2 regions of the Paenibacillus sp. J22P15 genome follow, and region 2 is predicted to be linked to the other one. Evidence: riboswitches for the same ligand, from Rfam matches in the RefSeq annotation. Region 2 holds a riboswitch; the other holds the start of a gene.
The links. Region 2 has a riboswitch for preQ1 ahead of AC0YN6_RS12475 (queuosine precursor transporter). Riboswitches for the same ligand answer to the same signal wherever they lie in the genome.
Positions count from the first base shown of each region.

Region 1: linked by a shared signal. The riboswitch ahead of queC (7-cyano-7-deazaguanine synthase QueC) and the one ahead of AC0YN6_RS12475 (queuosine precursor transporter) in region 2 are both predicted to bind preQ1.

Region 1 is NZ_JBWDNT010000004.1:132,364-136,781, reverse strand. It holds gene queF (preQ(1) synthase) at 1-104, opposite strand, end outside; gene queE (7-carboxy-7-deazaguanine synthase QueE) at 138-869, opposite strand; gene queD (6-carboxytetrahydropterin synthase QueD) at 872-1,309, opposite strand; gene queC (7-cyano-7-deazaguanine synthase QueC) at 1,309-1,962, opposite strand; PreQ1 riboswitch class I at 2,110-2,153, opposite strand; gene AC0YN6_RS11615 (hypothetical protein) at 2,279-2,800, opposite strand; gene AC0YN6_RS11610 (DJ-1/PfpI family protein) at 2,954-3,535, shown strand; gene AC0YN6_RS11605 (HAD family hydrolase) at 3,590-4,252, shown strand.
Region 2 is NZ_JBWDNT010000004.1:301,586-306,003, reverse strand. It holds gene helD (RNA polymerase recycling motor HelD) at 1-1,233, opposite strand, end outside; PreQ1 riboswitch class I at 1,421-1,465, shown strand; gene AC0YN6_RS12475 (queuosine precursor transporter) at 1,475-2,200, shown strand; gene AC0YN6_RS12470 (alpha/beta hydrolase) at 2,296-4,418, opposite strand, start outside.

The DNA of each region.
Region 1 (4,418 bases), 170 kb from region 2:
TCAAAGGCCTCCAAAATTTCCGGTGCATAGTTAAACAAATATTGCGTTCCTTGATTGCCGAGCAGCGTCACACCGTTCAGCTCCTCTTTGTTTCTTCCTTCCATGCTCGTTTCCACCTTTCTTACTTTAATTATATTTCAGACACCCTTTTTATTCCCCCATACCCATGTATGAAGCTGCGGGAGAACGTGCACCCGCTTTAAATCAGCGTTTGGCATAACCTTCTCAATCAGCCACTCATAACGCTCTACCAAATATGGAAGCATAAGCTTCGGCTCCGTTTCCTGCAAGTTGCTATTGCCCGCTTGCAAATAAAACGGAACCATCGGGTAGCGTAAGTGAACATAGGTCGCATACTCCAAATCCTCATCATCAAAAACGACGATCTTCAAACTAAAGCTAGTTGACTTGCTTTTCAAATTGGATACGATTTCGTCGAGTTTGGACCAGTCGGTCTTCATACCTGAGCTCGGTGGTTTAGGTGATAAAGTCAGCTCATCAATTGACCAAAACCAATCCTGCCAGCGACTGCCTTGTGTCTCTAGCGCAACGCTGATGCTTTGTTTATGAAGCTCATTCACTAATACGTCCAGCTGAGTGAGCAGCGCGGGATTACCGCCCGAAATCGTTACATGCTCAAACGTTTTTCCGCCGATTCCTTTAAGTTCATCTATAATTTCATTTGCCGTCAGCATTCGTATCTCTTCTTTGCCGCTGCCATCCCAAGTAAATGCCGAATCACACCAAGAGCAGCTATAATCGCAGCCCGCAGTACGAACGAACATCGTTTTGCGGCCAATGACCATGCCTTCTCCCTGAACGGTCGGTCCAAACACTTCCATAACAGGAATTCGTTTGTTATCTGGCATTGTTAGACCTCCATCCGCTTCGGACGATAGATACAGTAGCTCGTCGGCGTTTCTCGGAGATATACTTGAACACACTGAGGCCGATTTACAGTGCCATCTAAATAGCGTTGCACGATGTCGGCAATTGTTCGTGCCACCACTTCAGTCGTAGGAAAACGGTCGGGCAATACATTACTGAAGCTTTCTTCGTCATCATTAAGTAAAGAATGATCGAAACGATCATGAATCAACCGTTTAATTATCGCGAAATTGACAAGAAAGCCTGATTCATCAAGCTCATCTCCCACAACCGTCACATTGGCATAGTACGTATGACCATGAATCTCTCGACATTTACCAGCTTCCTCAGCGGGAACAAAGTGTGCCGCCGCAAAATGAAAATCTTTGTTGAGTTCATAACAATAGCTATGCTGCACTACTGGATAAATCTGCTGCATCATCATTGCTTCACCTTGAGCAGATAATCATCCAGCCCATTCCTACGAAGCTGACAAGCCGGACACTCTCCGCAGCCATCCGCCATTATGCCGTTATAGCAAGTTAACGTCCGTGTACGTACAAATTCGAATGCACCAAGCTCCGCTGCAAGCTCCCATGTTTCAGCTTTATTCAGCCACATCAGAGGTGTATCGATTACAAACGGGTAATCCATCGATAAGTTCAACGTCACATTCAACGACTTCACGAAGATATCCCGGCAATCGGGGTACCCGCTAAAGTCCGTTTCGCATACGCCTGTTACGATATGTTTCGCGCCAAGCTGCTTTGCCAGCACCGCTGCAAAAGTTAGAAATAAAAGATTACGTCCATCGACGAAGGTGGTTGGAAGCTCCCCTTCTTTTTGCTCGATCGCGATCTCTTCTCTTGTGAGCGCATTAGGAGCTAATTGATTAAGTAGAGACATATCCAGTATGTGATGCTTAATCTTTAGTTCCTTGGCAATATCCGCTGCACATTCGAGCTCAAGCTTATGCCTCTGCCCATAGTTGAAAGTAACGGCCTCTACTTCCGAGAATCGCTCCATTGCCCAAAATAAACATGTCGTGCTGTCCTGACCGCCGCTGAACACAACGACTGCTTTTTCCTTTTTCATGCTGCATCTCCCTCTCTTAGTTGAGAAGATCGAGATCGCTTGTCATCCTTCATATGTAGATAAAAAACCAAAGAAACGGCGCGAAGCGTTGTGGAACCCGCTTCGCGCCGAACGCGAAAACGACGATGTCACCTGATGGGACAATCGTTTCGCATAGTTTTTTATAGAGGGAGTTCGCGAACCTCTCCCGATAGCTAATATTGTCTTTAGACAATAGCATCGGAGTTTCTTCTTCAGTTGTTCATTCTCAAAACTATAGCACAGCTTCATCATTAAAGAAACATACAGTAATTAACTGCGACGTGACAGGCAATGCCTACGCGCCAACGTCCTTCAGCTTCGTTAATGTCCTTAGAACATGATCGATTAGATCCGGGATGTCCTCCATTTGCTCTTCGCTAATCTTACGACTAAAGCTCAGCTCAATAACATTCCAATAAACAGGTGCTTCGGAACCGTATAGATAACTAATGGTTTGTGTAGGCTCAATATCCGGCTCCCAAATATGCTGCATCACTTGTTTAATTTCATCGCATTGCTTCGCAACATTAATCATCTGCATGAAAAAACGTATACGCAGCGTACATGCCGGTGTCTCACCCGTCAGCTCCAATATTTCAGCTGCCAAATCCTTCAGGGACGCAGTAAGCTGAATTTCTGCAGACACCTCTCCGTACTCAGCCAGCTTAAATTGAAGCGTGAATTCGCGCGACATAACCGCAAGCTCCAAACGATCTATCCGATTAATGATATCTATCTTTCGATCCAGCGTATCCAAATCATACAGCTGATTCTCGAAGGCTACTTTCAAGTTTTCATAAACAGTTGGATCAAACATCGATTTCCCTCACTTTTGAATACATTCTCGTCTTCGTTATTGTAGTCGATAAGAGCAATAGAATCGAGCCTTCTTAGCTTTTTTCGTGTTTTGAACTATACCAGCGGAAGGTTTTGTAATATTATTGCAATAAAGAAACGGGGTGCAGCAAGGATGAAAATTGCCTTTATTTTATTTAACGGAGTAACTTTCTTGGATTTCGTAGGCTTCTACGATGTGATCACTCGCTTTAAGTATTTTGAAGCAACGAAACAATTCACCTGGGATATCTGCGCACTGCAGGAAGAAATTACGGATGAGCTTGGCATGACAATTAAAGTCAATCAAATCAAACCAGATCTAGCGCAGTATGATCTTATCTTCATACCTGGAGGGCTTGGAACAAGAGCACTGAGATATGATGAGTCATTTACAGCATGGATGAAGGAAGCAGCACAGGCACAATACCTCATCTCCGTTTGCACAGGCTCATTACTGCTTGGTGCAGCTGGCTATTTGACAAATAAAAAAGCGACCACGCATCCTTACGCCTATGATCTATTGAAACCTTACTGCAATGAAGTTATTCACTCCCGTATTGTGCGAGACGGCAATGTCATTACGGCTGGAGGCGTCGCCACTTCTATTGATTTAGGCCTTTATGTCATTGGGCTTTTCTTATCGGAGCATGATGTAAAAAACATAAAAAAACAAATGGATTATCCCTACGAAATGGAAGACCTAGCGACTTATTAATCGTCTACGAGTGATGCATTATCGGTTATCGATAAAATAGACGGAGGTGAAACGTTGAGTACAATTGATACAGTTATCTTTGACCTCGACCAAACATTGCTTGATAAAGAGCAATCTTTGATCAACTTTGCAAAATATCAGTACAAACAATTTTCTTTACATCGTTTCATTGCCGACAAGAGTATTTTCATTGCGAAGTTCACACAATTAAATAACATTGTCATGCCCAAAGAGGAAGTTTATAACGAGTTGATCGAAATCTTCAGTCTGGAGAAAACATTATTTAATACACTATTGGATGATTTAAATAGTAATTTCCATTTATACAGTATCGGATTTTCGGGCTTGAATGAAATGCTTCACACTTTAAAGGCAAGTGGTTATAAATTAGGTATGATTACGAATGGCAGAGAGTTTTATCAAAGAAACAAAATTATTTCACTTGGCATAATGGAGTTTTTTGATGATATTGTCATTTCAGGAGCAGTCAATTTGAGAAAACCGGATCATGCTATTTTTCAACTTTCACTTTCTAATTTGAATTCTTCATCTGAACGGTCCGTTTTCATTGGTGATAATCTGAAGGCTGATATCATTCCTTCTAATGAAGTCGGGATGCGAACGATACTAAAAAGCAATGACTATACTCATAACTATCAAGGTGCTATTTGTAATGATTTATTTGAGATCCCTACATTAATCAAAGGTTTTTTCTAAAAAAAGCGAGAGGACAGCCGTTAAGCTGTCCTCTCGCGTTTCTTTTTAAGGGGATACCTGAGCATTGCCGATTCCAAATTTGAATGAAATCAAATGAGTATTTTCGCCAAAATTTGCGTTAAGCGTGGAATTCCGTATACTAATAGATAGGAATCATATAGGAGCT
Region 2 (4,418 bases):
GCGTTCCTCGCGGCTTAGTCTCGTCAGCTCTCTTAGCATCCATTCCGATGTAAAGCGCATACGATTGCCAATTGAGATTGAACGATCATGCGAATAAAATTGCTCTGCGATTGCTGATGCTGAAATTAAGGTGCGGCCCTTAAATGTTACCGACTTAAAGGCGAGGCCCGATTCACCTAGCTCAATTGCATAACGATCGATTAAATGCATAAATAAGAGGCTTGATTTATAAGTAATAGCAGCAATCCTAGCATCATAGCCTTGTTCCTCAACAGCTGCCAGCGTATATTCCATCTGTGAGAAAGGGTCTTCCAGCGCAAACGTTTGGCCTAGTCGGTGCTCCAAATACTGCTGATACGTCGTTTGCTGCATATTTTGCTCGCCAAGCTCAGGCAGCACCGTTGCCACATAACTGTTGAACATTGGATTAGGAGAAAACAAAACGATTTGATTGGCATTTAACCAACCGCGATAACGGTAAAGCAGATAGGCAACACGTTGGAGAGCTGCAGATGTTTTCCCGCTTCCGGCAGCGCCTTGTACGATGAGAAGTCTTGCACTTTCATTACGAATAATACGGTTTTGCTCACGCTGAATCGTAGCTACAATGCTCTTCATTTGGGCATCAGACTGCTTGCCTAGTACTTCCTGAAGCAGCTCATCACCGATTGTGACGCCTGTATCAAACATGCTGCGAATTTGGGCATCACGTATTATAAATTGACGCTTGAGCGACATATCGCCCGCGATTGACCCGCTTGGTGTTTCATATTTCACAGGTCCAGGACCATAATCGTAATAAAGACTTGATACAGGCGCGCGCCAATCGTAGATCAGGTACTCATCGCAACTTTCATCCAGCAGAGAGCCTACACCTAAATAGATCGCCTCTGATTCCGCTTGGCCTTCCTCTTGCACATCAATTCTTCCGAAATAAGGGGAATGCTCCAGCTTATAAAGTGTTTTCAGCTGTTCTTCCGCGTGCCGATGACTTCTTTCTCGCTCTGAGAGCACTTCTGCTTGCTGCTTCATGCTAGCATGCGATTCTGCTGATTCAGCCACATCCTCGAAATTAAGTGTTACATCATCCCAGAAATTACGCCGAATATCAACGATATCCTCGCGCATACCGCTAATTTGACCGCTAAATTGTTCTATGCGAGTGCGAATGATATCCGTCACTTCTTTTACACGCTGCTGCTCTTGCTCCAGCTGATCATTAGAATTAGTCACAATACCACCCCTTAGCTTATTAGTAAGGTTAACCAAGTCTTTGGCATACCATGTTTTAAAACGTATCATCCATTTTACCATCTTCTGTCGTCCAATTGATACAGCTTTGAAAAGTTATTGCCCCGCTCCATAGAAGCGTTTATAATGACAAAGGCAGAAAAACAAGTCAACATACACATCAGTCATACTATTCGCGGTTCGAAAACTCCCGCGTTAACAAAACTAGGAGGAAACATGCAATATGTTTAATTTATGGTTCGGTGCGATCTTCATGCTCGTGCATTTTTCGTTATTTCTTCTTTCCTATCGTTTTTTTGGTCGGATCGGCATTTATGCTTGGATCGGCATGGCGACAGTGCTAGCTAACATTCAAGTTGTGAAAACAATCGACATCCACGCTTTCGGCATGATCATTGCAATTACGCTCGGCAACACGATGTACGGCACAATTTATTTAGCCTCAGACCTACTTAATGAGAAGTATGGTGAGAAAGCAGCCAAAAAAGCGGTTTGGTTCGGTTTCTTTACACTTATCACTACGACCATTATTATGCAAATGGCACTTCTGTTTAATCCTTTAAACGAAGAGTTCCCGCTTCAGGTTCAAGGCGCTATGGAAACCTTATTCGGGTTAATGCCACGAATTGCTTTAGCGAGTTTATGTGCTTATTTTGTCAGCCAATTCCTAGACGTCAAAATTTATTCGACATTAAAGCGATTGTGCCCTGCTCCGAATCAGCTTTGGATTCGCAATAATGGAAGCACTGCAGTCAGTCAGCTTGTTGATACTTTTATTTTTTGCACCATTGCTTTCGCAGGTGCGCCAGGATACGACAGCAAGCTTTGGCTCTCCATTTTTCTGTCGACTTATGTCATTAAATTTATCGTATCGATTTGTTCAACACCATTCTTATACGCAGCAAGAAGCTTTACCTTTAAAGATGAAAAGGAAAGCGCAGCGAGCTAAGCTATTTCATAAGCCAAGGACGCTGCATATTCATATAAAGCTGTAAAAGCGGGATGCCTTCTGCCAGGCATCCCGCTTTCTTATTTTATCCTTACTTATGACATAAATCCGATATCATCAAGCATTACTTTACCTGGGCCATTGACGAAACGAAACGTAATTCGGCTAATCTCATCTGCTTTGATCGATAATACGTCAGAACTGAATAGCTCAAGCGGCAGCATATAGGTTTGAAATACAGGTTCAGTAGACTCCTTATATTTTTCCTCCTTTACGCGTTCCTCCAGCCACGGAATTGACATAAACGCTGTGTATGTTGGCGGAGCCACCGGCATAACCTCGTCCAGCACCAGTTCTCGGCTCTCCCCCTCAGTCGTAGTCAGTTCGATTTCAATGATTGGAAGCGGCGGCTGCTCGGGCTCCGCTACAGCATCATTTGACGATGCTGCCTTTTCTTCTTTTTCGATCAAATCACGCTCAAGATTTGCCATCGAGAATACTAGGTTGCCATCCGCTAGTGCGGCAGTTTCCTCGTTCGTTTTTGCAGTAATATCGAGTGCATACTCCGCACCAGGCTCAGACCATGCAAGCTCGATCCCTTTCGTACCTTTACTTTTCCCGTCACGGTCCTCAGCAGAAGCAATTTTCCACTCCGTCATTCCTGTAACACTGGCTTTGCCGCCGCCCTTAAGCGCATTTTTTTGCCTTCCGTCGTCATACCGAGTAATCTCATTGAACTCGGAAGATTCATAACGATTTGAATAAGCGGTATCCGGCAGCCAAGCTAATCCAGATCGATAATCTTCAAAAAGAGGCCTGTAGCCCGTTTCTCCGAGCAAGGTTGCTTGCAAGAAAGCTGATACATACACCTTGGAAATTTGACGCTGTTCGGCAGCTTTCAACAAATTTCTTCGATTTAAGAACAAACCTCCAGGTGGACGCTCATCCATTCTTCCCCAGTCTGAATTGAACTGACTATGATTGGCATCCGCAATATACAAAGCTGCCTTAAATTGATCTGATCGCTCTTCAAACTTCGTTCTGCTGTACTGGCGATCACCATAAAAATTGTTCACATCAGCATCTCTCGCACCTTGAAGCGTCAAATAATTAACATCAGTCAAGCGAGCAGATTTATCATCAACTTGCTTATCCGTTGGTGCTATTGCAACTACAGATTCGATATCAATCTCGTTTAGACTTTCCAATGATTTATCTTCTTTAAACCATCGATCTGCATCAGCTGCCATAGCAACGGCTTGTCCACCCCTGGAATGTCCGATCAAAGCGACCCGTTTGATATCTACATGTCCGCTGAAGGGATTTCCTTCTTCTTCACTGAACGTTTTAATTTGCTGCAAATGCTTAAGGAGTACCCAAGCTCGCACCTTCATATCATTATTCGGAATACCTGACCACACGGAATAGTTCAAGAAATTTTCATCCACTGAAACAGCTATTATCCCTTGACTAGCAAGCAGCTCTCCTAAATAACGATAACCCGCATCAGAGAAATCCTCCATGAGATGATTGCCATGAACGATGAGTGTAATCGGAAAAGGTCCTTGACCCTCCGGCATCCATACACGGCCATTCAAAGGCAAAGCATGCTCATCGAATCCCCAAAACCTCGTTTTCAGTGCTGACCACTTCGAAATATATGCTGAAGCATCAACCACAGATGACGTAACATCAACCTCATCTCCAAAAATCACTCTATGCTTGTCCAGGCCGCTTCCATAACTGAACGTTTGAAAATTCAATGCCCCGAGCTCTGCTGGATTCGCAGCAGTCATCGTCGTCACATGATCGGAATTAACATCCAATTGTACATCCGCTCTTTGTGACTCTACTGCGTAACCAGGCCAATCAACGACCACATATCCCACAGCTGCAGCTGAGGCTGTTCCAAGCACTAGGACTAACTTGCCCCAGCGCTTTATTTTCATTTTCGAAAGGCCGCCCATTAGGAATCCTGCAACAGCGCCTGTTACCGTGAAAGCTAGCGCTATAATAGCCGACATGAGAATGCCCAGCTCGGCAAAATATAAAATCAAGTATGTCTCTATTGTCGCGTATGTCCATACTGCTGCAAATCTTCTTGGAATCGGTATATACATCATATTAAATACGAATGATAACAATATCGCTGATATACTCATAGCGGCAATATTAAGAATCAAAAAAATAAGTATATCAATAGCTGTACCTAATCCTG